Rhodopseudomonas sp. BAL398: one gene and its partner. The protein of the gene in region 2 interacts with the protein of the main gene of each other region in a pairwise test. Links are inferred from orthologs where the notes say so. Each region holds a gene or a part of one and is shown on either strand. Other genes may lie near its edges.

Region 1 (14,841 bases), 2.5 Mb from region 2 along the record:
ATATAGGTGGTCGAGCCGGGGCCGCCGCTTTCGCTGATGTCGAGACCTGGCACGCTGCGCAGCGCGTCGACCAGCGAGCCGCCATTGTGGGTGGCGATGGTCTGGCCGCTCACCACGCTGATCGAACTGCCGGTCCGGCTGATCGGCTCGGAGGTGCGGTCGGCGGTGACCACGAGGTCGGGCAATTGTTGCGCGGACTGCGCGCCGGCTTCGGCGCTGAAACACGTCAAGGAAAGACAAGCGGCCGTCACGGCAGCGCTCGGCTGGGAAATCATCGCGAACCCCTTCTGTCGACCCACCGTCGAACGAGCTGAATCTCGTCAACGGCCGGTCTCCTGGCTCGCGGTCGTTACCCGATCCGCCTTCCCGGACGCTTCGCCGGGCAAGTCTGCCGGCAAGTCCAGTGGCTTCGTACGATTCGCAGAAGTGCGAGACTTCGGAGAATCATGCGCGGTGGATCGCGAATGGCCGCATACAGTTGCGGGGGCAGCCACGGCATTGGGGATCGCTCCCCGCACCGCATTCCCGTTTCACCTCCTTGCGGAGGCACCGATGACCCGACACAGGAAGCACACCGCACCATCCCGCGCAACGGCCTTGCCCGGAGTTTCGATCCGCGGTCCGACCGACTTTCGGCTCAACCGGCCGGCGTGGTGCGGTCCGGCGTGGCGGCGCGCAGGCCGGAGAACACGATCCCCATGAAGATCGTGATCATTCCGGCGCTCACTGCATTCATTGAAAACAGCGCGGCGGAGGCCTGCGGCGAATAAAGATGTGGCGGCGCGGCGTAGTTGCCGTGCAGCAGCAGATAGGCCGCGACCGGCAGGCCGGCGAGCAACAACATCAGCAGGCGCTCGCTGGGCCGGAACAGCAGGCTCGCCAGCATCGCACAGGGCAGCAGGAACAGTTCGGTCCCGGCGGCTTCGCCAAGCAGCCAGGTGCAGAACACGGTGTTGAGCGTCGCCACCAGCGACAGCACGATCCGCCCAAGGAGCGGGTGACGGCGCGCGATCGCCGGCACCATCAGAAAGAACGGAAACGACAGCGCGCTCAGCAGCAGCCAGGGCATGCCGTCGGTGCCCGCCACCAGCGCGACGTAGATCGGATAGAATGGCCCATTGCCGGCCAGCACCAGCGCAATGAGATTGCCGACGCCCGCCAAGGAATCGTTGTTCGACGCATAAGCGAGCAGTCTGGCCTTGGCGGACATCGGATCCATCCTTGAACATTGCCGAGTCTGTCTAGATCGGCTGCGGCGGCAAATCGACGCCAAAAGCGCCCCGGAGGGATCACGCCGCAGCCGCTCGATGGCCGCGGGAATTCCCAATTTTGTGACTGTCGCCGCAAACCGGAACCGTTCCACCACCGGCGGTTTAATCATGCGAAATCGGGCGCGCAGCAGGAATTTGACATGGCAGATCATGAAACCCAGGTGCAGGACATCGAATCCGCCGCAGCGGCCGAGAACAACGGCGCCACCGTGGAATATGATGGACCGGCCGGCGGCTGGGGCTCGATGCGCGGCATCGCGGATATTTTCGGCAAGGAATGGGCGACGCCGAGCGCGGTCGAAACCCTGATGCGGCAGAACAAGCCCAAGGGCTTCATGTGCGTGTCGTGCTCCTGGGCCAAGCCGGCCGATTACCACACCTTCGAATTCTGCGAGAACGGCGCCAAGGCGACGCTGTGGGAATTGACCAGCAAGCGCTGCACGCCGGAATTTTTCGCCGCCCACAGCGTCACCGAATTGCGCGGCTGGAGCGATTACGATCTGGAACAGCAGGGCCGGCTGACCGACCCGATGCGCTATGATCCGGCGACCGATCACTACGTTCCCTGCAGCTGGGAGGAAGCGTTTCAGGGGATCGGCGCGCAGCTGCGCGCGCTCGATCCGAAATCGGTGATTTTCTATGCGTCGGGCCGCGCCAGCCTGGAGACATCCTATCTCTACGCGCTGTTCGCCCGGCTCTACGGCAATAACAACATCCCCGACAGTTCCAACATGTGCCACGAGACCACCGGCGTCGCCTTGAACAAAGTGATCGGCGTCGGCGTCGGAACCGTGGTGTTCGACGATCTCGCCAAATGCGACGCGTTCTTTTTCTTCGGCCAGAACACCGGCTCCAACAGTCCGCGTTTCCTGCATCCGCTGCAGGAGGCGGCCAAGCGCGGCGTGCCGATCATCACCTTCAATCCGGTCCGGGAAAAGGGGCTGGAGAGCTTCATCAATCCGCAAAACGTGACCGAGATGCTGACCGGCAAGGCGACGCCGATCAGCACCCAGTATCATCAGGTCAAGGTCGGCGGCGACATCGCGGTGCTGATCGGGCTGTGCAAGCACGTCTTCGCCTGTGACGACGCCGCCAAGCGCGACGGCCGGCGGGTGCTCGACGTCGATTTCATCGAGGCGCATACAAAAGGGCTGGACGAATTCGAGGCCAAGGTCCGCGCCACCTCCTGGAACGAGATCGAAGCGGCGTCGGGGCTGACGCGGGCGGCGATCGAGGGGGCCGGCCAGGTCTATGTCGAGGCCGATCGCGTCATCGGCATCTATGGCATGGGCCTGACCCAGCACGTCCACGGCTTCGAGAATGTCGCGACCTTCGTCAATCTGCTGCTGCTCAAGGGCAATATCGGCCGCGATGGCACCGGGATTTCGCCGGTGCGCGGCCATTCCAACGTCCAGGGCCAGCGCACCGTCGGCATCGCCGACAAGCCGAAGCTGGTGCCGCTCGACCGGCTCGCCGAGCAATTCGGCTTCGAGCCGCCGCGCGAAAAGGGCATGAACACCGTCGAGGCCTGCCACGGCATGATCGACGGCAAGGTCAAGGCCTTCATCGGCCTCGGCGGTAATTTCGTCCGCGCCATTCCCGAGCGGGCCGCGATGGAGCAGGCCTGGACCCGGATGGAGCTCACCGTGCAGATCGCCACCAAGCTCAATCGCAGCCATCTGGTCAACGGCAAGGCGGCCTATCTGTTGCCCTGCCTCGGCCGCACCGAGCAGGACATCCAGGCCACCGGTCCGCAGGCGGTGACGATGGAGGATACGTTCAGCTGCATCCAGGGCTCGGTCGGGCTGCGGACCCCGGCGAGCGACAATCTGAAATCGGAGCTGGCGATCGTGGCCGGCATCGCCAAGGCGACGCTGCCGCCCAATCCCAAGGTGATTTGGGATGACTGGGTCGGCGATTACGGGCTGGTTCGCGACGCGATCGAGCACACCTATCCGGACATGTTCCACGATTTCAACGCCCGGATGTTCACGCCCGGCGGCTTCTACAAGGGTAACGCCGCGCGCGAGCGGATCTGGAATACCGAAAGCGGCAAGGCCGAGTTCACCACCCCGACGATGCTGAGCTCGATCGGCTTCGACGACGCGCCTGGGCGCTATCGGCTGCTGACGATGCGCAGCAATGATCAGTTCAACACCACGATCTACGGCATGAGCGACCGGCTGCGCGGAATCGAGGGCCGGCGCGACGTGCTGTTGATCAATCCGGACGACATCGCGCGGGCGGGCCTCGTCGACGGCCAGATGGTGTGGCTGGTCGGCGATGCCGATGACGGGGTGCATCGCGAGGTCGGCCCGCTCAAGGTGACGCCGTTCCGGCTGCCGGACGGCTGCGTCGGCTCCTACTATCCGGAGATGAATCCGTTGATCGCGCTCGATCACCACGACATCGAATCGAAAACGCCCGCCAACAAATCGGTGCCGGTGAAAATTCGCGCCTGAGACGGAATCGCGCATGGGCTATGTGCGATAGCGGGCCGATCACTGCTGATCGGCTCGCAATCGCATCAAGGCATGACGCCTCATGGGCCGTTTGACGCATTGACGATACGCCCCCAAAGCATTGCATGGTGCGGCTGCCTCGGCCACAATATGGCGATGCAGCACGACCCCGCATCCCCGCGGGGATGATCCGAACCCATCACGCTTTGCCATTGGTATCGCGCCATCAACCGCACGATGAGAGGCTTCATGAGTAACGGTGCCACCGCTCCCCTCGCCCGCCACGCAATGGCTTATGTTCTGGCAGGAGGTCGCGGCAGCCGGCTGATGGAATTGACCGACCGGCGCGCCAAGCCGGCAGTCTATTTCGGCGGAAAATCCCGCATCATCGATTTCGCGCTGTCGAATGCGCTGAATTCCGGCATCCGCCGCATCGCGGTGGCGACCCAATACAAGGCCCACAGCCTGATCCGGCATTTGCAGCGCGGCTGGAATTTCTTTCGTCCGGAACGCAACGAAAGCTTCGACATTCTGCCGGCGAGTCAGCGCGTCTCCGAGGAGATGTGGTACCGAGGAACCGCTGACGCGGTGTATCAGAACATCGACATCATCGAGAGCTACGATCCAAAATTCATCGTGCTGCTGGCCGGCGACCATGTCTACAAGATGGACTACGAGAAGATGCTGCAGCAGCATGTCGACCAGGGCGCCGACGTCACCGTCGGCTGCCTCGAAGTGTCATGCGCGGAAGCCTCGGCGTTCGGCGTGATGCATATCAATCCGGACGGCGTGATTCACACCTTCCTGGAAAAGCCCGCCGATCCGCCGTCGATCCCCGGCAAGCCCGGCCTGTCGCTCGCCAGCATGGGCATCTATGTGTTCGATACCAAATTCCTGCTCGAGGAATTGAAACGCGATGCGGCCGACGCCAATTCGTCGCATGATTTTGGTAAGGACATCATTCCCTATCTGGTCAAGCACGGAAAAGCCGTGGCGCACAATTTCAACAAGTCCTGCGTTCGCTCCCACGCCGAGGCCACCAGCTATTGGCGCGACGCCGGCACGGTCGACGCCTATTGGGCGGCCAATATCGATCTCACCGACATCGTCCCGCAGCTCGATCTCTATGACAAGGACTGGCCGATCTGGACTTACGGGGAGATCGTCCCGCCGGCGAAATTCGTCCACGACAAGGACGGCCGGCGTGGCGCCGCGACCTCGTCGCTGGTCTCCGGCGGCTGCATCATCTCGGGGGCGAGCCTGCGTCACACGCTGCTGTTCACCGGCGTCCGGGTGCACTCCTATTCGACCGTCGAAGGCGCGGTGATCCTGCCCTATGCCGACATCGGGCGCTCCAGCCGGCTGAGAAACGTCGTGGTCGACGCCAATGTGCGGATTCCCGACGGTCTCGTGGTCGGCGAGGACCCCGAACTCGACGCGGCCCGATTCCGCCGCACCGAATTCGGCACCTGTTTGATCACCCAGCCGATGATCGACAGGCTCGCTCTATGAAAACCGTCACGGCGCTGTCGGTCGCCTCGGAAATCTATCCTTTGATCAAGACCGGCGGCCTCGCCGATGTGGTTGGCGCGCTGCCGGCGGCGCTGCAGCCGCAGGGCATCACGATGCGGACGCTGGTGCCGGGCTATCCGGCGGTGCTCGAGGGCATCGAGGACCCGCACCCGGTTTACGTCTTCGCCGATCTGTTCGGCGGCCCGGCGCGGCTATTGGCGGCGCGGCAGGACGAGCTCGAATTGCTGGTGCTCGATGCCCCGCATCTCTATGCCCGCCCCGGCAATCCCTATGTCGGGCCGGATGGCGAGGATTGGCCCGACAATGCGTTTCGCTTCGGCGCGCTGGCCAAGATGGCGGCGCTGGTCGGGCAGGGGCTGGTCGCCGGCTTTCTGCCGCAGATCGTCCATGCCCATGATTGGCAGGCCGGGCTGACGCCGGCCTATCTGCGCTATAGCGGCAAACCGGCGCCAGCCAGCGTCTTCACCATCCATAATCTGGCCTATCAGGGCCAGTTTCCGCGCGAGCTGCTGGGTCAGCTCGGGCTTCCCGACCGGGCCTTCAGCCTCGACGGCGTCGAATATTACGGCGCGATCGGCTATCTCAAGGCCGGCTTGCAGCTCGCCGACCGGATCACCACGGTTTCGCCGACCTATGCCCAGGAAATCCAGGGACCGGAAGCCGGGATGGGTCTCGACGGCCTGCTGCGGCTGCGCGCCAAGGATCTCAGCGGCATTCTCAACGGCATCGACGATCAGGTCTGGGACCCGGCGACCGATATCAGGATCCCGGCCAATTTCGACCTCCACACCATCGCCGCGCGCTCGCGCAACAAGCAATCGCTGCAGGGCCGGTTCGGCCTGCGTCCGCAGCCCGGCACGCAATTGATCGGCGTGATCAGCCGGTTGTCCTGGCAAAAGGGCCTCGACATGCTGATCGAGGTGCTGCCGACGCTGCTGGCCGACGGCACCCAGCTGGCGCTGCTGGGCTCCGGCGATCCCACGCTGGAAGCCGGCTTCCGCGCCGCGGCGCTGGCCCATCCGGGCCAGGTCGGCGTGGTGATCGGCTATGACGAGAGCCTGGCGCATCTGGTCCAGGCCGGCGCCGACGCGCTGCTGGTGCCGTCGCGATTCGAGCCCTGCGGCCTGACCCAGCTCTGCGCAATGCGCTATGGCGCGGTGCCGGTGGTGGCGCGGGTCGGCGGGCTGGCCGATACCGTGGTCGACGCCAATGAGATGGCGCTGTCCACGGGGGTCGCGACGGGAGTGCAATTCTCCCCGGTCACCGCCGATGCGCTCGCCGCCGCGCTGCTCAAGACCCGCGCGCTGTTTGCCGATCACGCGGCGTGGCGCAATCTGCAGATCAACGGCATGACCACCGACGTGTCATGGACCAACCCGGCGCAGCATTACGCCAAATTGTATCGCGATCTGCTGGCGGCGCGGTAGCTTCGCAGGGTGGATTTCTTCTGCCATTGCCATAGCCGCTTCTGCCCCACGCACGTCATTCCGGGGCGCGAGGCCGTCAGGCCGAGCGAACCCGGAATCCCGAGATGTTCTGGAGTGGCCGCGAGATTCCGGGTTCGCTCGCAGCTGACGCTGCGCGCGCCCCGGAATGACGCCGCGTTGTTATGTTGAGCGTCGCGAGACTGACAGCGGGCGAGGTTTCCTCATCCTGAGGAGCGCTCTTTGCGCGCGTCTCGAAAGATGAGGGAGGCCTCTCCTCATGGTTCGAGACGGCGCTGCGCGCCTCCTCACCATGAGGACGCCTCCCCCCTCAACAGCACGTCATTCCGGGGCGGGAGGCCGTCAGGCCGAACGAACCCGGAATCCCGAGATGTTCTGGAGTGGCCGCGAGATTCCGGGTTCGCTCGCAGCTGACGCTGCGCGCGCCCCGGAATGACGCCGCGTTGTTATGTTGAGCGTCGCGAGACTGACAGCGGGCGAGGTTTCCTCATCCTGAGGAGCGCTCTTTGCGCGCCTCCTCACCATGAGGACGCCTCAGACCCCCTCGAACAGCGCGGTCGACAGATAGCGCTCCGAGAAGGACGGCACGATCGCCACGATGGTTTTCCCGGCGTTTTCCGGCCGCTGGCCGATCTCGATCGCCGCGGCGATCGCGGCGCCCGACGAAATGCCGCCGGCGATGCCCTCGGCGCGCGCCATCGCCCGCGAGGTGGCGATCGCGGTGGCGCCGCTGATCTTGACGATCTCGTCGATCACCGAGCGGTCGAGAATGTCCGGCACGAAGCCGGCGCCGATGCCCTGGATCTTGTGCGGACCGGGCTGGCCGCCCGACAGCACCGGGCTTTCCTCGGGTTCGACCGCGACGACGCGCAGCGAGGGCTTGCGCGGCTTCAGCACCTGGCCGACCCCCGTAATGGTGCCGCCGGTGCCGACGCCGGCAACGAAGAAGTCGATATTGCCCTGGGTGTCGTTCCAGATCTCCTCGGCGGTGGTGCGGCGGTGCACTTCGGGATTGGCGAGATTCTTGAACTGCTGCGGCATCACTGCATTCGGCGTCGTGGCGACCAGCTCCTCGGCCGCGGCGATGGCGCCCTTCATGCCCTTGGCGGCTTCCGTCAGCACGATCTCGGCGCCGAGAAACGCCAGCATCTTGCGCCGTTCAATCGACATCGATTCCGGCATCACCAGCTTCAGCCGGTAGCCCTTGGCGGCGGCCACATAGGCCAGCGCGATCCCGGTATTGCCCGAGGTCGGCTCGATCAGCAGCGTGTCCGGATTGATGATCCCGGCCTGTTCCATCGCGGTGATCATCGCGGCGCCGATGCGGTCCTTCACGCTGCTGGCGGGATTGAAATACTCCAGCTTGGCCAGGATCGTCGCCTTGACGCCGTGCTGCTGCGGCAGCCGGTTCAGCCGCACCAAAGGCGTATCGCCGAATGCCTCGGCGACGCTGGCATAGACCCGGCCGCGGCCGGGGGGATGCGCCGGTGCATCGGCTGCGGCGGGCTGGATCGATGCGGTTGCGGCTTGTGACGCGGCTTGGGACATGGATGCCTCCGGGTTACGCGGGGTCGGAAATGCGCTTGTTGCCCCGGATCAGATATCCCGATCGCCGATGGCGTCAACGCGCCCCGAAAATATGGAACAATCGTCTCCGATCGGCGGCCTGGCGAGAATGCCCGTTTCGTCGCATTGCCCGGATTTAGACGGAAATACCGGCGGGGATCGCCCGACATTTCGTCTGCGCCCTTCACAACGCCGTCACGCTGACTGTAGTATGCCAAGGCATGCTGCTTCGCAGCGTTTGAATCGGGCTAGACGGGGGCCAGGAGCGTTACTTGAACGCACATGTCTCGCAGGGTGGTTGGCCGGTATTGGTGTTGAACGCGGACTTCCGGCCGCTCAGCTACTATCCGCTTTCACTTTGGTCGTGGCAGGACGCGATCAAGGCGGTGTTTCTTGACCGCGTCAATATCGTTGCGCACTACGATCACGCCGTGCACAGCCCGTCTTTCGAAATCCAGCTACCCAGCGTGGTGTCGCTGAAATCCTTCGTCAAGCCGTCGACACATCCGGCCTTCACCCGCTTCAACGTCTTCCTGCGCGACCGCTTTGTCTGCCAGTATTGCGGTGCACCGGAAGATCTGACCTTCGATCACATCATCCCGCGCTGCAAGGGCGGCCAGACTACCTGGGACAATGTGGTGGCGGCCTGTTCTCCCTGCAATCTGCGCAAGGGCAGCATGACGACGCAGCAGGCCCGGATGTTTCCGCGCCAGGCGCCGTTCGCCCCGACGGTGCATCATCTGCACCGCAACGGAAGGCTGTTCCCGCCGAACTATCTGCACGACAGCTGGCTGGACTATCTCTATTGGGACACCGAGCTCGATCCGTAGCGGCAGCGCGATGGATGATGTTGGGCTCCGCGCGGTCAGCGCTAGCGCAGGATGACTTATCTTCGAATCGTCATCCCGCTCTAGCTTGTTGTTTGAGCATGATCTTTTCCGAAAACCGGGATCCACTTTTCGGGGTCATGCTCTAATAGTTCGGTGCGGGAGGCGACAGGCAGTCGAAATGCCCGTCGCGCGCGACCGACTCGATATTGTGCCTGAAATACTGCCCCATCGACGGCGCCGCCATTAGGGCGGCGAATGTGCTGGCCGGAACGCCGCAATAATCGTGGTAGACGCCCCGAACGCTGACGATCAGCCGCGCCTGCGCCGGGTCGTAGCAGCTGCGCTGGATGACGCTGCTGCGGGTGATGTCCCGGCACCCGAACGGCGCCAGGTCGACGGGCCCGCTGGCTTCGACGTCGACGGTCTCGGACCGTATCTCGGCGGTCATCAGCGACGCGATCAAAAATGCGATGGTTCGAACCATGGCGGTCTCACAGGCTCACGCGGCATCGCGAATGCCTTCCTCGTCCCGGCGCGACGTCGCATAAATATCCCACACCGCGATGAACATCGCGGCGATCACCGGGCCGATGACGAAGCCGTTGAGGCCGAACACCTCGATCCCGCCCAGCGTCGAAATCAGCACGACATAGTCGGGCATCCTGGTGTCCTTGCCGACCAGCACCGGCCGCAACAGATTGTCGACCAAGCCGATCACCAGGGCGCCAAAGGCGATCAGGATCACGCCCTTCCACACCGCACCGGTCGCCAGCAGATAGAGCGCGACCGGAATCCACACCAGCCCGGCGCCGATCGCCGGCAGCAGCGACAAAAACGCCATCACCACCGCCCATAGCAGGGCGCCGTTGATATCCAGAACCCAGAAGATCAAGCCGCCCAGCGCGCCCTGCAGCAGCGCGATCAGCATGTTGCCCTTGACGGTGGCGCGGATCACCACGGTGAATTTTTCCAGCAGCTCGTCCTGCCGTTGCCGGCTCAGCGGCAGCGCGTTCCTGATCCGGCGCGCCAGAGCGTCGCCGTCGCGCAGCAGGAAGAACAGCAGATAGACCATGACGAACAGATTGACGACGAAGTCGAAGGTGCTCTGCCCGATATTGATCGCCTGTCCGGCGAGGAACTGGCTGCCTTTCAGCAGCCCCGCCGACAGCCGCTCCTGCAGGCCACCGAGATTGGCGATGCCGAACTGGCTCGACAGATCGCTGATCCAGATCGGCAAGGCAGCCTGGATCTGCTGGAACAGTTGCGCCAGGTCGAGCTCGCCGGACTGGATTTTCTTGTACATGCCGCCGGCCTCCTGCGCCAAGGCGGCGCCAACCATCGAGATCGGCAGGATCACGATCAGCACGATGATCGTCACAGTGGCGATGGCGGCGAGGTTGCTGCGGTTGCCGGTCCTCTTCAGCAGGCCCCGGTACAGCGGGGCAAACAGGATCGCGATGACCACGCCCCACAGCAATGCGCTGTAGAACGATCGAAGGATCAATCCGAACGCCAGCGACGCCGCAACGACCAGGAACAGGAAGAATTTGTCTTCGTGGATGCGCATGTGGACCGTTGGTTCCTGGTCTGCGGCATCGCCGCGACTGCTTCAGAATATCGTGGATGCCGGCGTGAACCAAACCATGATCCGGCGCAACCGCGGTTTGCACCTGCTCTGCTATAGCGTGCTCCGGAGCAGATGTCGGGGCAGGTGCGGGAAGGGTAATGGCGTTGACGATCGAGCCGGTGATCCTGAATCTCGTCATCGCGCTCGGGATCGGGCTGTTGATCGGCGTCGAGCGGGAGCGCCGCAAGGGCGACGGGCCGTCGCGGGCGCCCGCCGGGATCCGGACCTTCGCGATCGCGTCATTGTCGGGCGCCATCAGCGTGCTGGCCGGCGGCGATACGCTGCTGGCGGTCGTCACCGCCGGCGCGATCGCGCTGACCGCGGTCGCCTATTGGCGCGGGCGCGAAACCGACCCCGGCCTCACCACCGAAATGGCGCTGATCGCCACGGTGCTGCTGGGCGGTCTCGCCATCGAGCGCGCCGCGCTCGCCGGCGGTCTCGCCGTCACCGTGGCTCTGCTGCTTGCCGCGCGCGATCGGCTGCACCGCTTCGTGCGCCAGGTGCTGACCGAACAGGAAGTCGAGGATGGGCTGATCTTCGCCAGCGCGTCGCTGGTGGTGCTGCCGCTGGTGCCCGATCGCCCGATGGGGCCCTATGGGGCGCTCAATCCGCATACGATCTGGATCATCGTGCTGCTGATCATGGCGATCGGCGCGGCCGGCCATCTCGCGGTTCGGCTGCTCGGCGCGCGATTCGGATTACCGCTCGCGGGTCTGGCATCCGGATTCATCTCCAGCACCGCCACCATCGGGGCGATGGGCGCGCGCGCCGCGAAGGCCCCTGAGAGCCTCGCCGCCGCCGTCGGCGGCGCGGTGCTGTCGACGGTGGCGACGATCGTTCAGCTGGCGATCGTGCTGGCGGCCACCAGTCCGGCCACGCTGCGCCTGCTCGCGGTGCCGCTGCTCTGCGCCGGGCTGACCTCGGTGGTCTATGGGGTGGTGTTCACCGTGATCGCGTTGCGGCGGCAGGCCGAGCGCGAGCCGGAACGCGGCCGCGCCTTCAGCCTGCCGATGGCGCTGACCTTCGGGCTGACGCTGTCCGTCATCATGGTCGCCGCAGCCGCGCTGCAGGATTTGTTCGGCGACAACGGCATGATGGTGGCCGCCGCTGTTGCCGGCTTTGTCGATGCCCATTCGTCGGCGATCTCGGTGGCGTCGCTGGTCGGCAATGGCAAGATCGCCGTCCATGACGCGCTGCTGCCGATTCTGGCGGGCTTTTCCACCAACACGATCAGCAAGATCGTGCTGGCCGGCGGCGCCGGCGGGTGGGCCTTCGCGCTTCGCGTGGTGCCGGGATTGATCCTGGTGGCGTTGGCCGCCTGGGCGGGGGCTCTGCTGGCCCCGATCACGATGTGAGCCGTTAGCCGGCGGCGTGCGGATAGGGCTTGAGCTCGACATTGGCGGCCGACAGCCGGCGATACAGATCGCGGCGCCGCGCGATCGGCAGCCAGCCGTACAGAAAGATCTCCAGCGGGCGCCAGTTCGCCACCCAGCCCAGGATCAGGAAGCTCTCCTCGACCAGTCGCCGAAACGGCGAGTCGATCAGATGGCCGCCGGCCAGGTGGGCCAGCGCCAGACAGACGACCAGGATCGAGACGCCGATCGCGAGCGAGCGCCGGCCGACCCGAAACAGCTCGCGGAGTTCGCGCTGGGTGGTGGCGGCGCGTTCGGCGAAGTAACGGCCCAGCGCGACGCTGAAATCCCGCGCCGCGGCCTGCTGCGCGTCGGTGTCGGGGAAATGCACCGCGATCCGGATCGGCCGGTCGGTGCCCAGTTCACGCGCCCAATCGACGATGTAGTCCTCTGCCACTCTGTCGAGATCGCGTTCGCGAAACGGGAACGGATCGAGGGTGTGAAACAGCTGGGCGATGTCGTCGACCTGCAGCTCGATCAAATCGGGGGTGGGAGTCGCCATCGCCGGGCAGCCAAATCGCGGAGCATTTGAAGGCGGATCGACCGACCGCGCTTTTCTGATTGCATTGCGGCCGAACCCTGCTCCAGAGTCAATCGATCGTGGCGAAATGCGATCGCCGAAGCCGCGCGGAGGCGCCAATGTCGCGTCATCAGGACGGATCGTTCCGCAAGGACAACGCCGCTTACGAAGCTTGGCTGCGGATGCAGTGCGAGGTGGTCGGCAAGGACGTTCGGCACAAGCACGCGAAGATGAAGGAGAATGCCTTCATCTTCCTGCGGGCGACTTATTTCCGCTGGGCCAAGACCATTCCGACGCTGTGCCCGGAGTTGATGGACGCGCCCGCGGTGCTGTCGGTCGGCGATATGCATCTGGAGAATTTCGGCACCTGGCGCGACGCCGAGGGCCGGCTGGTCTGGGGCGTCAATGATTTCGACGAAGCCGCAATGATGCCCTATCCGCTGGATCTGCTGCGGCTTGCAACCAGCGTCCGGCTGGCTCCGCGCGGCAAGCTCAAGAAGGACGCGGCCGGGGCGGCGCTGCTGAAGGGCTATCGCGCCGGTCTGGCGCAGCCGCGTCCGGCGCTGCTCGACGAAAGCGACACCTGGATGTTGCGCTACGCCGTGGCGGCCGACAAGACCTCGGACAAGTTCTGGGCCAAGGTCGCCAAATACCCGACCGCCGATCCGCCGCGCAAACTCAAGCGCCATCTGGTCGAGAGCCTGCCCAAACACGCAACCAATGTGTGCTACTTCCGTCGCGTTGCCGGCACCGGCAGTCTCGGGCGGCCGCGCTATGTGGCGGTCGCCGATTGGCGCGGCGGGCGGGTGCTGCGCGAGGCCAAGGCGCTGGTGTCGTCGGCCTGGGTCTGGGCCCATGGCGAGGACAGTGCGAGTTCGCATTTTCTCGAACTGGCGACGGGAAGATACCGAGCCTCCGACCCGTTGCTCGAGGCGCGCCACCATTTCGTGATTCGCCGCCTCGCCCCGGATTCGCGCAAGATCGAGCTCGGCCGCAAAGTCGGTACGATCGTCCGCACCAATCTGCTGTGGGAGATGGGCTACGACCTCGGATCGATCCATGCCGCAGGCTCGCCGGGCGCCAAGGTTCTGCTCGCCGATTTGAAACGGCGCAAGCGGGGCTGGCTGAACGCGGCGGCGAAAACCGCGGCAGCAGCGGTCCGTCGCGATTATGCGCAATGGTGCGGCTGAGCGACCGGCGAGGGGGACGTAGTCCGATGAGCGACGCCGTGGTCGACGACATCGTGGCGTTGCTGCCGCCATTGTTGCAGTCGCTGGAAGCGCTCGGCTTCGTTGCCCGCTATCTTCATCCGCCGCAATTCGGCGCCGTGATGCAGCGGATCGGCGCGCCCGATCGGCTGTTGGGGGAAGTGGTGCCGAGGCTGGCAAACTGGCCGGACTCCTTTGCGCATCTGCGCGGACCGCTGCAATCCGCCAGTGCGGCGGCGCTCGCCGGCTTTGCCGGGTTGCGCGCGGTCGAAGCCGGCGACGGCGATCTGATCGCGGTTGGCCGCGCCCTGCGCCAGCTACCGAAGGCCGCGGAGGCGCTTTATCCGCTGGCGGCTCAATTGCCGCCGGTCTCGGTCTTCTTCACAGATCCATCGCTGCGGGACGATGCAGATCTGTCGGCGCGGCTGGCGCAGCCGGCAAGCCCGGACACCGGGATCTCGCACCACGCCAATGAGCCGGGCAGCCGCGGCGGGTTTTCACTCTATGTGCCGGAATACTACACGCCGGATCGAACATGGCCGCTGGTGATGGCGCTGCATGGCGGCAGCGGCAATGGCCGCGGCTTCTTGTGGAGCTGGCTGCGCGATGCCCGCAGCCGCGGCGCGATCGTGGTGGCGCCGACCGCCATCGGGGGCAGCTGGGCGTTGATGGGCGAGGACGCCGATACGCCGAATCTGTTGCGGATCCTCGATCAGCTGCGTGCGCGCTGGCGCATCGATCCGGCGCGGATGCTGCTCACCGGCATGAGCGATGGCGGCACCTTCTGCTATGTCAGCGGCCTGGAAACGACGTCGCCCTTCACCCATCTGGCGCCGGTCGCCGCCACCTTTCATCCGATGCTGGCGCAGATGGTGGATGCCGAACGGCTGCGCGGCCTGCCGATCCAGATCGTCCACGGCCGGCTCGACTGGATGTTTCCGGTCGAGGTCGCCCGGCAGGCGCGGCA
Region 2 (14,869 bases):
TGATCGCCATTTCCGGCTATGTCTTCGCCGAGAACAGGGCCCCGGCCCCCGATTTCCTGAGGATGGCCCTGGATTTGGGCGCTTCGCGCTGCCTTCGCAAACCATTCACGCCTTCCACGCTGATGACGGTGGTCGACGTCTGCCTCTCGGAACGATCGGTCCCGGCCGCCAGTAGCGCCATTGCGAGGTAGTGTGTTCACATGATCCAAGAGCAACCTGAAGCCAACTGGCTGCAGGCAACCCCATCGGCAACGATCGACGGGATACTGCTGATCGATTCCGATGAATCCATCCAGCTGTTCAATCAGGCCTGCGAGAAGCTGTTCGGCTATGCCCCCGAGGAGGCGATCGGCCAGAACGTTCGGTTGCTGTTGCCAGCCTGGAGCCCCGACTGGCTGGAACGCATAGCCGACTATCCCACCTCGACCGAGCATGGGCGACGCAAGGACGGCACGATCTTCCCGATGGAACTATCGATGGGACGGACCAGGCTCGACGGCAAGCCGGTTTTCGTCTGCGTCACCCGCGACCTGACCGAGGGCCACCGTGTCCATCAGGCGACGCGCGAAAGCGAGCGCAACTATCGGCTGCTGGTCGAAGGCGTCACCGACTATGCCATCTACATGCTCGATGTCGGCGGCCACGTCACCAGTTGGAACAGCGGCGCCAAACGCATCAAGCAATTCGGCGCCGAGGAAATTCTCGGCCAGCACTTCAGCAGATTCTATACTGAGGAGGCGCTGCAGCGCGGTGAGCCGGAAGCCAATCTCGAAATCGCCAGACGCACCGGACATTACGAGGCGAAGGGCTGGCGGCGGCGCAAGGACGGCAGCCAGTTCTGGGCCCACGTCGTGATCGAGCCGCTGATGAACGAATACGGCGAGTTGATCGGCTTCGCCAAGGTGACCAGCGACATCAGCGAAGGCCGGCGCGTCGAACTGGCCGTCAGCGAGGCCGACGAACGGATCAACGCCCTGATCGAAACCATGGTCGATGGCGTCATCCTGATCGACGCCGAGGGCACCATCCAGACCTTCAACCGGGCCTGCCAGACCCTGTTCGGCTACGCCAAGGAGGAAGTGATCGGCCACAACGTCAAGATGTTGATGCCAACAGAATACCGCGAAGCGCACGATGGCTATCTCGGCAATTATCATCGAACCGGGGTCCGCAAGATCATCGGTATCGGCCGCGAGGTGAAGGGCCAGCGCAAGGACGGCTCGGTCTTTCCGATGGAGCTATCGGTGGGCGAAACCCGGCGCGACGGCGAGCCGCTGTTCGTCGGGGTGATTCACGACCTCACCGAACGCAAACGAATCGAGGCGCAACTGGTCCAGGCGCAGAAAATGGAGACCGTCGGGCAGCTCTCGGGCGGCATCGCGCACGACTTCAACAACCTGCTGACCGTGATCGTCGGCAATGCCGAATTCCTGAGCGAACAGCTCATGGCGCGGCAGGACCTGCGCAATTTGGCCAACGATATCGGCCGGGCCGGCGAACGGGGTGCCGAATTGACGCAGCGGCTGCTGGCCTTCAGCCGCCGGCAAAACCTGATGCCGGTCGGAATCGACTGCAATGAATTGCTGGATTCGATGCACAAGCTGCTGCGGCGGACCCTGCGCGAGAACATCACGGTCAAGGCCAACTATGAGCCCGCGCTGCGCACAACCTTCGCGGATCGCGTACAGCTGGAATCCGCGATCATCAACATTGCGCTCAATGCCCAGGACGCCATGCCGAACGGCGGCATACTCGGCATCGCCACATCCAACGTGTCGCTCGACGATCCCTATCAGTTCCAGCACCCGGAGGTGCGGCCGGGGCAATATGTGCTGCTCGCCATTACCGACAACGGCGACGGCATGTCGCAGGAGACCCTCAACCACGCCTTCGAGCCATTCTACACCACCAAGGACGTCGGCAAAGGCAGCGGCCTCGGGCTCAGCATGGTCTATGGATTCGTCAAGCAATCCAACGGCCACGTCGCCATCTATAGCGACCCCGGCTTCGGCACCACGATCCGGATCTATCTGCCGGCGCAGCGCGGGGACGCGGAGGCGTCGCCGGGGCAGGCCCCAATTGCCCAGAGCTACGCCTGCGGCGACGAGGTGGTGCTGGTGGTCGAGGATGATCCTTTCGTGCGGTCTTACGCGGTGATGTGCCTGCGCAGCCTCGGCTACATCGTGATCGCTGCCACCGACGGCGTCGATGCGCTGCGAAAGCTCGGCGCCGACGTCAATATCGACGTGCTGTTCACCGACGTCGTGCTGCCGGGCAGCATCGACGGCTTTGAGCTTGCCAATCTGGCGCGCAGCCAACGCCCGGATTTGCGTGTGCTGCTGACCTCCGGCTATGCCCATGATAGCACCGCCACCAGCTTGCGGACCGACGATGCGGTGCTGCTCAATAAGCCCTACCGCAAAGAGGATCTCGCCCAGCGGATGCGTGATATCGTCGATAGCGGCAGAGCACCGCAACCGGTCGGGCCAGCGCTAACCGGCCGTTAACTGTACGCGCCGTAGGGTGAGGGTGACTACGGGCCCGGCCGACCGGCGGATATTGATGGCGTTACACAATCTTTCAGTTCAGCCGACCGCGGTGGAGCGACGACGCTTCCAGCGGGTGAAGGTTCATCTGCTCGGGCGCTATATGCTGCCCGACCGCCGTGAGTTTCCCTGCCAGATCATCAACATGTCGCCCGGCGGCCTGGCTATGCTGGCGCCCGGGATCGGCAATGTCGGCGACCGGGTGATCGCCTATCTCGACCATATCGGCAGGGTCGAAGGCAAGATTACCAGGATCATCGACAACGGCTTTGCGATGAATCTCGGCGCCACGCCGCGCAAGCGCGACAAGCTCGCCGCTCAGCTGACCTGGCTTGCCAATCGCGACATTCTCAACCTGCCGGAAGACCGCCGTCACGATCGAATCGTGCCGCGCAATCCGATCTGCGTGCTCACGCTGGAAGACGGCAGCACGATGAGTTGCCGGATCATCGATTTGTCGCTGTCGGGCGCGGCGATCGCCGCCGAGCGCCGGCCGCCGCTGCAGTCGCAGGTGGCGCTCGGCCGGGTGCAGGCCCGCGTGGTCCGAAATCTCGAAGACGGCTTCGCGCTGGAGTTCGTGCACGAGCAGCTCGCCGAGACACTCGAAGACAGCGTTACCGCCCGGTAAAGCGTTTTCTCCTGCCATCAGCCGATTTCCGACCGATCAGCACGCCTCCCCCCGCGCGCGACGCCGCGTCGTCGCCCCGCGCCGCGCACCGTTCGCGGTTAACGCGCCCGGCATTCGCGGCAAAACTGCGCGTCCCGCAGGCCTTGCGGCGTTAACGCATCAAATTTGAATCAATTGCCGATCATTCAAATTTTAGACGAATTCGATTCAATCAAGATTCAAATCGCGCGGCGTTTTTACTTGTATTTGCTTCAATTGTACTTGTGCCACTTAGCGGCCGCGAAAATTCCCTGTGCAAAACATGGTCCCAACAAGAAGCGGGGACCACAATGTTTGGTAGCAGGGGATTTGTTAGCAGCGGCTCGGGGTTCGCAGTTGCCGTTGCAATGCTGACGATGGCGGCGACGGCCCAGGCCGGCCAGCCGGCACGCTACGCCAGCGTCGGCGAGAATACACGGGCGCCGATCGGCTGGATCGAACTCTGCGCCGAGACGCCTGGCGAATGCCGCGGTGGCGACACTCAGCCGCGCGACATTGTTTTAACGCAGACCGCATGGACCGATCTGCTACGGATCAACCGCTGGGTCAACGACCACATCAAGCCGATGACCGACATGGATCATTGGGGCGTGGTCGAAAAATGGTCGCTGCCGACCGACGGCTACGGCGATTGCGAAGACTACGTGTTGTTGAAACGCAAGATGCTGATCGACTCCGGTTGGCCGCGCGAGGCGTTGCTGATCACCGTGGTCCGCGACAAGCAAAATGACGGCCACGCCGTCCTGACGGTGAAGACCGACAAGGGCGAATTCATTCTCGACAATCAGAACGAGGAAGTCGTGGCCTGGACCGAAACCGGCTACCGCTTCGTCAAGCGCCAGTCGCAGAGCAATCCGAATATCTGGGTCGCCTTGGGCGACGCCAAACCGTCGATGGCCACGGCCACCGCACAACGACGCTAATAGCGGCACCAATCAGGAGCTACGCGACCCGGTCGAATCCCCACCCCTCCCCGTCCAGACCGGATCGTGCGCGGCCAGCTCTCCCCCAAGAGCTGGCCGCAACTTTTTGCGCGGCCGCGTGGCGAATGCCGTGGCCACAGGCGGCCTGGTTTGGATGGTTCGGCTCAGCTGTCGTCGGTGACGCGCTGAATCGCGACCTTGGTTCGCCGCTTCAGCGCCTCGAGCTTGTCCTTGACGTCGTGCAACTCATCGCGGTCGAAGTCGCGAAAGATGAAGCTGTGCAGCGCGTTCCAGCGCGGCCTCAACTCGTCGATCCGCTGCCGCGCGCGATCCGACAGCGACATCAGCACCACCCTGGCGTCGGTGGTCGAGGAAACCCGGTTGAGCAGACCGAGACGCTCCAGGATTTTGGTCTGGGTCGTCACGAAGGTCGAGACCGCGTGAACCTTCTGCGAGACGTCACTGACCGAGACGCCCTCGCCCTGATCGAGATCGCTGATTGCCATCAGAATCAGCCATTGCGAACCGCTGATGCCAAACATCTTCGCCCAGCAACGGCGCATGTCCTCCAGATTGTTGCTGATCGACACGAAATCCCAGATGATTTGATGAGAAATCTCGAATTCGTGGTGAGATTCGGGCGCCGCGCCGGCGTCGGCCGCGGTCCCGGCGACTGCGCCTGTGTGCTGTGCTGTGGCGTCGCGCCGATCCGACATTCCGCGTCCTCTCCCTTTCGCATCAGAGGCCGCTTTCGGCACTCGATACTCACCCAGACCGTCACTCCCCAACAGCCGCGTGTTCTTTTATTATCTATTTAGCAGACAAGTCCCCGGCATCGGAAGTAAAACCCGCACCGCTGGATTTCCCACCTCCGCATACCGCGGCCAAATTCTCACAAATTCAACGCGTTGGCTGGCTTTAACCGGTACGGCGCGGGCTTCTATTACATCCCGGGCACCGATACCTGCATCAAGCTCGGTGGCTATCTCCGTGCCGAAGTCAACTTTGACGCCGGTGGCAGCCACACCCCGTATTGGAGCGGCACTGGCGGCTTGAATAACCGTCTGGGCAACGACTACACGTTCCGCACCCGCGCGCTGACCTCGATCGACACCCGCACCGCCACTGAATATGGCGTTGTCCGCACCTATGCCGAGCTGGTCAATCAGTGGACCACTGGCACCGACGGCGTCGGTGGCGGCACCACCGCATTGTACAATGCCTTCATTCAGTTCGCCGGCTTCACCTTCGGTAAAGCGCAATCGACGTTCGCAGCGCCGTGGAACAACTATCCGGGCAACCTCGGCGGCTTGCTCGGTGGCGACGACAGCTCCACCGCCCAGAACCAGATCGCCTATACCGCCCAGTTCGGCAACGGTATTTCCGCGAAACTGGCCCTGGAAGATCAGTCCGGTTACCGCTCCGCCTCGCTCTACAACGTGGACGTGGTCGGCACGAATGCCGCCACTGCGTTCTTGAGCCAGTCTCAGACGTCTGCATACGGCGGCACGTCTATTCCCGATATCGTCGGCCAGGTCCGTGTCGATCAGGCCTGGGGTCTGTTCCAAGTGACCGCCGCGGCGCATGACATCCGTGCCAGCTACTACAACCCGGGCGACGAGACCACCGGTCATCCGGATGACAAATACGGCTTTGCGGTTCAGGCCGCGTTGTCGCTGAAGAACCTGCCGACGGGTCCTGGCGACAGCCTCAACGTCAGCGCAGTCTACACCGACGGCGCAACCAAGTACGCGGTGTTCGCCGGCGGGCCGTTCGTCCATTACAATTCCAGCGACGTCGCCTACCAGGGCATCGCGTCTCTGTCGAATGCGGACGGTATCTTCCAAACGGGCGGTGACATTAAGACCGTCACGGCTTGGGGCATGAACGGCGCCTTCAACCACAACTGGAATCCGTACTGGACCACGTCGCTGTTCGGTTCGTACACCAAGGTTGATTTCGGCGATGCTGCCGGCATCTATACCGCCGCACTTCGTCGCGCGGTTGGTGGCACCTTTACTGGCAGCCCGAACTACAACATCGCCCAGATCGGTACCCGTACCTCCTGGACGCCCGTCAAGAACCTGACCTTCACCGGTGAAGTCACCTACACCAACCTCGATCAGGATTACAGCGGCCTGACCGGATCGGTTAAACCCACCGGCAAGCCTACCGCTACTTACGAGTTCAAGGATCAGCAGATCTGGAGCGGCATCGTCCGCGCTCAGCGCAACTTCTGATCTAAATCACCACGAAAGGAGACTTTCCTCTCTTCTGTAAACCTCCAAGGAACCTCCGGCGATGCCCCGCCGGAGGTTTTTCTTTGTCTGATTGACGTCGCCGGGAACGATCGTCGGCCCTGATGATTGACGTCACGCAGAACCGGGATCATTGATGCGAAAACTGATCGCATTCGACGACGACACTTTGGATCGGCTGAAACTGCTGGGCCGCGATCGCATGGCGACGCTGCAGGAGCTGGCAGACGAAGCCTTCGCCGATCTGCTGAAGAAACACGGCGTTCCGATCGATCTCAAGGACGCATTGCGCAAAAGCGCCAGGCCGGCGAGTTCCCCGCCCAAGCCGGCGACGAGCAGCCGTTCCCGACGCCCTCCGACCAGAAAGGCCAGTCATGCCAGCCGATCCGTTTGAACAGGGTGAAAGCGCCGCCCGCAAGTCGATCCCCGCCGAGGCCAATCCGTATCAAGACGGCAGCGAAGAACATGCCTTGTGGGCCGCCGGACATGAGCGCGTCGCCACTGCGATCGAGGCCAGCCAGTCCGAAGGCACCTGACGTCGATCGCCTACGCCGCTGTTTGGCCTTCCGACGAGCTCAGCCGATCTTCTTCAAGCCCTTGGCGAAGCGCGGCCCGTTGAGGATATAGAATTGCGCGCCCCGCCCCATCGCCGCGACCTGTGCCGGCTCGAGCGTGCGTACGACCTTCGCCGGCGCTCCCATGATCAATGAGTTCTCGGGGAACTGCTTGCCCTCGGTGATCACCGACCCGGCGCCGACCACGCTGCCGCGGCCGATTCGCGCGCCGTTCATCACGATCGAGCCCATCCCAACCAGCGCGCCGTCCTCGACGGTGCAGCCGTGCAGGATGACATTGTGGCCGATGGTGCAGCCCTTGCCGATGGTCAGCGCAAAGCCCGGATCGGTATGGCAGGTGCAATTGTCCTGGATGTTGGAGCCCTCGCCGATCTCGATCCACTCATTGTCGCCGCGCAGCACCGCGCCGAACCAGATGCTGGCCTGTGGCAGCATGCGGATTTTGCCGATCACCGTCGCGGTTTCGGCAATGAAATAATTGCCGTCAGCGGGAAGATCGGGGCCCTGCCCGTCGAGCTCATAGATCGCCATGTCGGTCTCCTGTTACCCCTACACGCATGACAATGCCGGGCCGGCAACGCAATGGTTTTTGCCGGGACGCGGTCAGCCGACCAGACCGATCGCCTGCAACATCATCAGCACAAACGTCCCCGACATCAGGCTCCAGAACCCCGACAGCACCGTGGCGGCCATCACGAACTGGGCGCGGCGGCCTTCGATCGGCTCAGCGCGCAGCGTGTTGCGCATGATGATGAAGGGGGCGGCGAACATCAGGAATGGCAGCGCCACAAAGGTTTTCGGCGCCGCGCCCTGCTGCAGCAGCGCGAAACCCGGCGGACGCCGCAGCATCGCGTGGTAGCCACTGGCCAGCGCGCCCGCCAAGGCAAAGCCAATCAACAGCGAGAACAGGTTATTCAACGCATCCGGTGACATCGGGGATCTTTCGCTACACAGCTCAATGCCCCTGATGTCGCAAAATGCGGCGACGCCCGCCACCAGATCCTTAATAAGAGGTTAACGCCACAATTCGGAACCGCGTCCCGTGCACGGCTCCGCGGATCGCCATCCGGCAATGTCGTTCGGGATGGCGCCGCGCCGTGGCATATTCGGCGCTGATTCGGCCGCCCTCGTACCGTCTGCCCGCATGACCCTGCTTACACCTGCGCATACCATTCGCCGCCGCCGCAAGGCCCGGCGCGGCCAGCGCGTCTCGATCCTGCTGGCCAGCCTGCTGACCGCCAGTTCGATCGGGCTGATTATCTATCTGTTATGGCCGACCTGGCACGCGCAGAGCACCGACCTGCCCTACCGCACCCCGGTCAGCGTCGGCGACACGCTGTTCAACGTCCCGACCGAGGCGTTCCGGGTCAAGCTGCAGAAGCATTCCGGACCGCAGGAGCGGGTCGATCTGAGCTTTCAATATCCCTCGCTGGCCGCTGCGGACCGGCCCAGGCATGTCAGCGCCGCGACGGTCGAGCGCAATCCCGAGGCGATCGACAGGATCTTCCTGTCGATCGAGGCGCATCACGACGCGCTGTCGCCGGAGACGCGGCTGCGCACGATCTATCCGCGCTATCTGGCGGAGGACAATGCGCCCGCCACCGACGGCCTGACCCAGCAGGCGTTTCGCGACGGGTCGCCTTATGCCAATGAGGATCTGTTCACCGCCACCGCACCAGAGTTGACGGCGCGCTGCACCCGCGACGGCGCCACGCCCGGCATGTGCCTGAGCGAAAACCGGATCGGCGGCGCCGACCTGATTTTCCGGTTTCCGCGGCAGTGGCTGACGCAATGGCGCGGCGTAGCCGGCGCCATCGATCGGCTCAGCCGGCAACTACACGCCCAGCACGATTAGAACGTCGTCGAGCGAACTGGGCACCGGTTCGCGTCACGAAAACGCGTCAAAACAAAAGTTTAGAGCTCCGGTTCTGATCGATCGAACCGGAATTTCTCTAGCCGTCGTCGACCAGATCGTCCTCGAGGATTGCCATCTGGAATTGGAACGAGCGGTCGTCGTCCTCATCGTCGACGAACAGCACGCCGATGAATTCCTCGCCGATATAGACCTCGGCCGAATCGTCCTTCTTGGGCCGCGGCACCACGCGAATCTTCTGATTGCCGAACAATTTCTTCAGATACGCGTCGAGTTTTCTGACTTCCTGAACGTCCACAGCCGTCTCCAATTCAATCAATAATCACCGCAGCCGTCGGACGATATCGCCGCTATTCGGGGATGGGTCCGCCGAACCGAAAGCCGCAGCGTGAGTACTTTTTCGGCGCGCCCGCCGCAACCCCCCGCGATCAAATTGCGGCCACCGATCACAGCCCGGTGGCGTTGAGCATCTGGTTCATGGTGCGCGACGGCTCGGCGCAACCCGCCTCGCCGACCACCTTGGCCGGCACCCCCGCCACGGTGACGTTATGCGGCACCGGCTTGACCACGACGGAGCCCGCCGCGATCCGCGCGCAGTGACCGATCTCGATATTGCCGAGGATTTTCGCGCCGGCGCCGATCAGCACGCCATGGCGGATTTTCGGATGGCGATCCTCGTGCTCCTTGCCGGTGCCGCCCAGCGTCACGCCGTGCAGGATCGACACGTCGTCCTCGATCACAGCGGTCTCGCCGACGACGAGGCCGGTGGCATGGTCGAGGAAAATCCCGCGGCCGATGGTGGCGGCGGGATTGATGTCGGTCTGGAACGCGGCGGAGGCGCGGCTCTGCAGATAGAACGCAAAATCCTTGCGGCCCTGATGATACAGCCAATGCGCCAGACGATGGGTCTGCAGCGCGTGAAACCCCTTGAAGTACAGCAGCGGATCGATGAAGCGCGAGGTCGCGGGGTCGCGGTCGAACACCGCGACCATGTCGGCGCGAAACGCATTGCCGAGATCGGGTTGCTCGCGCAACGCTTCCTCGAAGGTCTGCCGGATCAGATCGCCCGACAGTGCCTGGTGATCGAGCCGCTCGGCAACGCGATGGACCACCGCGTCCTCGAGCCGCTCATGATGCAGCACGCTGGCATAGATGAAGGACGCCAGCTCCGGTTCGCGGCGAACGATGTCCTCGGCCTCGGTGCGGACCCGCTGCCAGATCGGATCGAGCGACGCCAGTTGCGCATTCTGCGGATTGACCTGATGCACCGTCATGATGTTCTCGCCAATTCGAGGTTCTGCCGCCATCCTAGCACGACCGGGCGGCGGCTGTCGCGGCGCGGTTTGGCCGCGTCACGGGCGCGGCTGTCATCGCGTTCCGACGGCGGACGCCGCCGGCAGCGGGCAGTCTCCAGTCAACGTGGGCGGCGGCGCGGCTTTATCAAGCCGCCGCGGCGAAGAAATTCTCAAGGCCCGCCCCGAACCGCAGGACGGGAGCCGAGGTCAGGGCCGCCGCGCCAGAAAATCCAGCACGCCTTGCTTGTAGACCCGGTCGCCGACCGCGCGCATGTGATCGCGGTTGGGGATATCCAGCACCTCGGCGCCGGGAATGACGTCGCCGAGCGCATGCGCCGAGCCTGCGACCTCGTCGACCGTGCCGACCGCGATCAGCACCGGCACCGCGATCCGCGCCGCATCCGCCGCCGACATCAACTGCCGGGAGCCGCGCATGCACGCCGCCAGCGCCTTGCGGTCGGAGCGGGTCTGCTCGGCGAAGGTCCGAAACGTCCGCCCCATCGGATCGCTGACGTCGTCGATCGAGGCCGCCTCCAGCGCCTCGGCGACGTTCTCGCCCGGACCGCCGCCCTCGATCAGGCCGATGCCGAGGCCGGCGAGAATCGCCGAGCGTACCCGCCCAGGCTGATCGAGCGCCAGCCGCGCGGTGATCCGCGCGCCCATCGAATAGCCCATGACGTCGGCGCGGGTGATCGCCAGATGATCCATCAGCGCCATCACGTCGCCGGCCATGATGGCGATGCCATAAGCATCGGGCTGATACAGTTTGGTGGAGTCGCCATGGCCGCGATTGTCGAGCGCGATCGCCCGACGGCCATGTTTCTTCAATTCGGAGACCCAGGTCGGGTACACCCAGTTGACGTTCTTGCTCGACGCGAAGCCGTGGATCAGAACCACCGGCTCCCCCTCGCCTTCATCGAGATACGCAATGTCTACACCGCCGTGGTCAAAGCTCGGCATCGGTCAGTCCTGGTTGGGTTTGGAAGTTGGGAGTTGGAGTTGGGATCGTCGCGAGACGGTCGCGACGGATTAGCAGGCCGCGCCGAGGGGCTGCAACCGCGCCGTGGGGGCGATCGCATCAGAGCTGGCGGCGGTGGCTTGGGCAAATTTGCCTTGGACAGGATTGGTATGGAAAGGATTGGGTTGGGTAAGATTGGATTGGGCAAGATTGGCTTGGGCAAGATTGCCTTGGATAGTTGCGGCTTGAGCAGCGGCGGCTTGCGCTGATGCAGCTTGGGCGTCGGCCAACAGCTTGCGCGCGCGCTTGGTCTTGCGGCGATCGATCCAGCGCTGCGTCATCCGCTCGGTGCCGGTCTTGATCGAGACGACGAAGCCGAACAGCGCCATCACCGCGCCGAACACCCACCAGGTGAAATTCAGCGCGCCGAAGCTGAGAAACAGCGCGCCGCGCCCGAGCAGCTTGAGAATCCCACGGGTCTTGCCGCCCTTGGCTTCCGCCAGCGCCGCGGCGCGCGCGACGTCCTTCGGGCCCTCGGCGATCTTCAGCGTATCCAGCGCGCCGCGGGTGCCGGCTTTCTCGCCGATCCGCCCGACATCCTTGGCCAGCCGCACCAGCCCGCCGGCTTTTTCGGCGCGGAACGCGGCCTTCACCGCACGCACGGTCTCGCCCGGGCGACTGAACGATCCGCCGGCGACGGCGCGCTGCAGCGCCGGTGCATCAACCACCTCGCGCGCCGATCGACTGGCCCACCGGGTCAGCCCCTTGCCGATCCGCCCGACCTTGCTGGCATCCTTGACCAGCGTCAGCCCGGCCCGGACTGGGGCCGCGCCGCCGACGGTGACGAAGGTCGCCGCGGTGACCGCAAGGCCCGCGGTGGCGAGGCCCAGCACCAAGCGGTCGGTGTCCTCACCCATCGCCAGATTCTTGCCCTCGCGCACCACGTCGCGAATATCGCCGAACACGAACAGATCGCCCGCCACGGTGCCGGACAGGCTGCCGACATCGTCGGCATTGCCGGTCACCAGACCGGTGGCAAATCGCTGGGCGAAATAAGCGGGCGAATTTTCCACCGCCACCGCCTCGGCAACGCGTCGCGTCAGATCCGCAGGCAGCGCCACCTGCTTGGCGGCGGCAAGCTCGACCAGACTATTAGCGAGATCGGCATCCTTGGCATCGAGGGCGGCGCTGATGTTGCGCGCGATCAAGTCACCGTCATTTCGCAAGGCGGAATTCAGTTGCAGATCCGACAGCGCCACCGGGTCGTCCTGCGCTGCCAGGATCGCGCCGCCTTCGCGGGCGTGCGGCAGCGCCAACACGAAAGCCACGGCGCAAACCGCCGTGCCGACTTTCGCCAAGCCGAGTTGCCGCCGCATCCGCACTATCCTCTGCTGTCGACTGTCCGTTGCCGTACGATCGTGGCCTTACTATGTGGTGCGTCATCTTTCAGACACAACCGACTCGACGAAAGGAGGGCTTCTCCAACACCGGTGGATTGTGTCGAATTTCCCCGACCCATGCGTAACCGGTCGCTCTAGGAATCAAGAGCCGGTATCGGTATGGTGCGCCGCACCGTGATGATGCCATCTCCGCTGCCACCAAAGGTGAAACTTATGTCCGACCATCTGGTTCCGCATTTTCACAATGATGCCGGCGTGGCGATCATCGAAATCGGCTCGAAGGAATTCATGTGCGTGGGCGCCAATCCGCCGTTCGACCATCCGCACGTCTTTCTCGATCTGGGTAACGACAACGAAATCATCTGCCCCTATTGCTCGACGCTGTATCGATTTGCCGCCGACCTTGCGCCGGGCGAAGCCAGGCCGCCGGAATGCGTGTTGAAGGACAAGGTCGCCTGATCTTTTCGTGGCAACATCACGCCCCATAGTCGTGGCCGGCGCCGGCATCGGCGGATTGACTGCGGCGCTGGCGCTGGCCGCCAACGGGTTCCGCGTTATCGTGCTGGAGAAGGCCGAACGGCTTGAGGAAGCCGGAGCTGGCCTGCAGCTGTCTCCGAATGCCAGCCGGGTGCTGATCGATCTCAACCTGATGCCCCGGCTGGCGCCGCGGGCTATCGTGCCCGAATCCGTCGCCATGATGAGCGCCCGCAGCGGCGGCGAGTTGGTGCGGCTGCCGCTCGGCGACGCCGCGACGGCGCGCGCCGGCGCGCCCTATTGGGTGATCCACCGCGCCGACCTGCAGGCGGCGCTGCAGGCCCAGGTCAACGCCACGCCGGCAATCGAGCTGCGGCTCGGCCACTGCTTCGAGGACGCCTCCAGCCATGCCGAGGGGATGTTGGTCGGGCACCGCCGCCACGCCGTGCGCCGTCAGGACTCGGCGCTGGCGCTGATCGGCGCCGACGGGATCTGGTCGAATGTGCGCGGCCAGCTGTTTCCCGCGGCCCAGCCGAGCTTCAGCGGGTTGATCGCCTGGCGCGGCACCATCGACGCCAATCAGATGCCGCGCGGCTTTCCGGCCGGCGGCGTGCAGTTGTGGATGGGATCGAACGCCCATCTGGTGACCTATCCGATCTCGGCGGGGCGGCAGATCAACATTGTGGCGATCGTTCCCGACAGCTGGAACCGGCCGGGCTGGAGCGCCCCCGGCGAGGCGGTGGAGATCCAGAGCCGTTTCCCCGCCACCCGGTGGCCCGCGGCGGCGCGGATGATGGTTGGCGCCGTCGGCAGCTGGCGCCGCTGGGCGCTGTTCGCGATGCCGGATGACGGGGTCTGGAGCCACGGCGCCACCGCTCTGCTCGGCGACGCCGCGCACGGCATGCTGCCATTCGCCGCGCAGGGCGCCGGCATGGCGATCGAGGATGCCGCCGTGCTAGCCAAATGCCTCGCCCAGAGCCATGGCCCATCGGCGGGCGGCGATGCCGTCGCGGCCGCGCTGCAGCGCTACGGCCAATTGCGCAAGGCGCGGGTCGGCCGGGTGCAACGCACCGCGCGGCAGAACGGCCTGATCTATCATCTCGGCGGCCCGGCGGCGCTGGCGCGCGACCTGGTGATGAAGCAACTCGGCGGCGCCCGGCTGCTGGCGCGGCAGGACTGGATCTACGACTGGCGGGTTTAGGCCGCTGACCGGCGCGCGGCGCTCAGCGCCCGGATCGCCGCGCCGTCGCCGGAGAGGCCGGCCCTGGCTGACCGAGTTTGGGTCCGCCCGGTTTTGCCGCGGAAGCGGCCGCCGCGGCGGCATCCGACGCGGCCTGGTCGGCGTCGGTGCATTTGTTGTCGCGCCAGGCCTGTTCGGCGAGCCGGGCCTGGGCGCGAACGTTGATGTAATCGTTGCCATAGGCCACTTCCGCCACCACCGTTCCCCCGGTGCCGGTCTTGGCCTTGTCGATCAGCCCCTTCAAGTCAGCGGTGCGCTGATCCAGCACCTTGCGCGTGGCGGCGAGCCGCTTGCAGTCATACAGATTGAATTGCGCCGGATCGACGAAGGCGGCCGAGGCCGCGCTGTCGCCAATGGCGGCGCAACCGCCGAGCCCCAGCGCAACACCGAGCACGCTGGCCAACAGGACCGCCGTCGCGAGCCGACGCGGCGCGAAAGAACAATGGCGAAGAGAATCGATCATGTCGCTCGCTAGCCGAACGGGGTGAATTGGCGTGAGACCACGCCTGGATGACCGCATTGAGGCCAAAACCGGCCGCAAGACAAGGGGCGGCTGCAATCGACCCGATGGACCGCTCGATTGGCGCCCCGCCGCAGCCATGACCTTCGGGCAATTGCCGCCTTGGCGACACTTCGCCGCCGCCCGCTTGGTGCGGCATC

What was found.
Region 1: the proteins of cysE (region 2) and cysK interact in binary tests that used the Escherichia coli proteins (3 or more experiments, as listed by UniProt). The link is inferred for Rhodopseudomonas sp. BAL398 from one-to-one orthologs.

What each region holds. Positions count from the first base shown.
Region 1 is NZ_CP133111.1:4,385,196-4,400,036, forward strand. Bases 6,253-9,013 are described here. They hold cysK (cysteine synthase A), read right to left. Parts: upstream 8,260-9,013; coding sequence 7,246-8,259; downstream 6,253-7,245. Other genes in these bases: glgA (glycogen synthase GlgA), read left to right, coding at 6,253-6,693; RBJ75_RS20720 (HNH endonuclease), read left to right, coding at 8,550-9,013. Outside these bases: RBJ75_RS20690 (TonB-dependent receptor plug domain-containing protein), read right to left, coding at 1-275; RBJ75_RS20695 (hypothetical protein), read right to left, coding at 638-1,210; RBJ75_RS20700 (FdhF/YdeP family oxidoreductase), read left to right, coding at 1,517-3,733; glgC (glucose-1-phosphate adenylyltransferase), read left to right, coding at 3,983-5,245; more of glgA, read left to right, coding at 5,242-6,252; more of RBJ75_RS20720, read left to right, coding at 9,014-9,107; RBJ75_RS20725 (KTSC domain-containing protein), read right to left, coding at 9,250-9,591; RBJ75_RS20730 (AI-2E family transporter), read right to left, coding at 9,607-10,674; RBJ75_RS20735 (MgtC/SapB family protein), read left to right, coding at 10,833-12,089; RBJ75_RS20740 (hypothetical protein), read right to left, coding at 12,094-12,648; RBJ75_RS20745 (DUF2252 family protein), read left to right, coding at 12,786-13,856; RBJ75_RS20750 (phospholipase), read left to right, coding at 13,883-14,841.
Region 2 is NZ_CP133111.1:1,855,115-1,869,983, forward strand. What follows is about bases 8,203-10,991. They hold cysE (serine O-acetyltransferase), read right to left. Parts: upstream 10,117-10,991; coding sequence 9,289-10,116; downstream 8,203-9,288. Other genes in these bases: RBJ75_RS09000 (hypothetical protein), read left to right, coding at 8,203-8,824; RBJ75_RS09005 (DUF3126 family protein), read right to left, coding at 8,922-9,140; RBJ75_RS09015 (alpha/beta fold hydrolase), read right to left, coding at 10,345-10,991. In the rest of the region: RBJ75_RS08950 (response regulator), read left to right, coding at 1-191; RBJ75_RS08955 (PAS domain-containing sensor histidine kinase), read left to right, coding at 201-2,507; RBJ75_RS08960 (PilZ domain-containing protein), read left to right, coding at 2,563-3,174; RBJ75_RS08965 (transglutaminase-like cysteine peptidase), read left to right, coding at 3,504-4,136; RBJ75_RS08970 (MarR family winged helix-turn-helix transcriptional regulator), read right to left, coding at 4,301-4,852; RBJ75_RS08975 (porin), read left to right, coding at 5,045-6,376; RBJ75_RS08980 (hypothetical protein), read left to right, coding at 6,531-6,788; RBJ75_RS08985 (hypothetical protein), read left to right, coding at 6,769-6,930; RBJ75_RS08990 (gamma carbonic anhydrase family protein), read right to left, coding at 6,970-7,500; RBJ75_RS08995 (DUF6949 family protein), read right to left, coding at 7,573-7,902; more of RBJ75_RS09000, read left to right, coding at 8,114-8,202; more of RBJ75_RS09015, read right to left, coding at 10,992-11,097; RBJ75_RS09020 (hypothetical protein), read right to left, coding at 11,167-12,471; RBJ75_RS09025 (zinc-finger domain-containing protein), read left to right, coding at 12,709-12,954; RBJ75_RS09030 (FAD-dependent monooxygenase), read left to right, coding at 12,962-14,170; RBJ75_RS09035 (hypothetical protein), read right to left, coding at 14,193-14,672.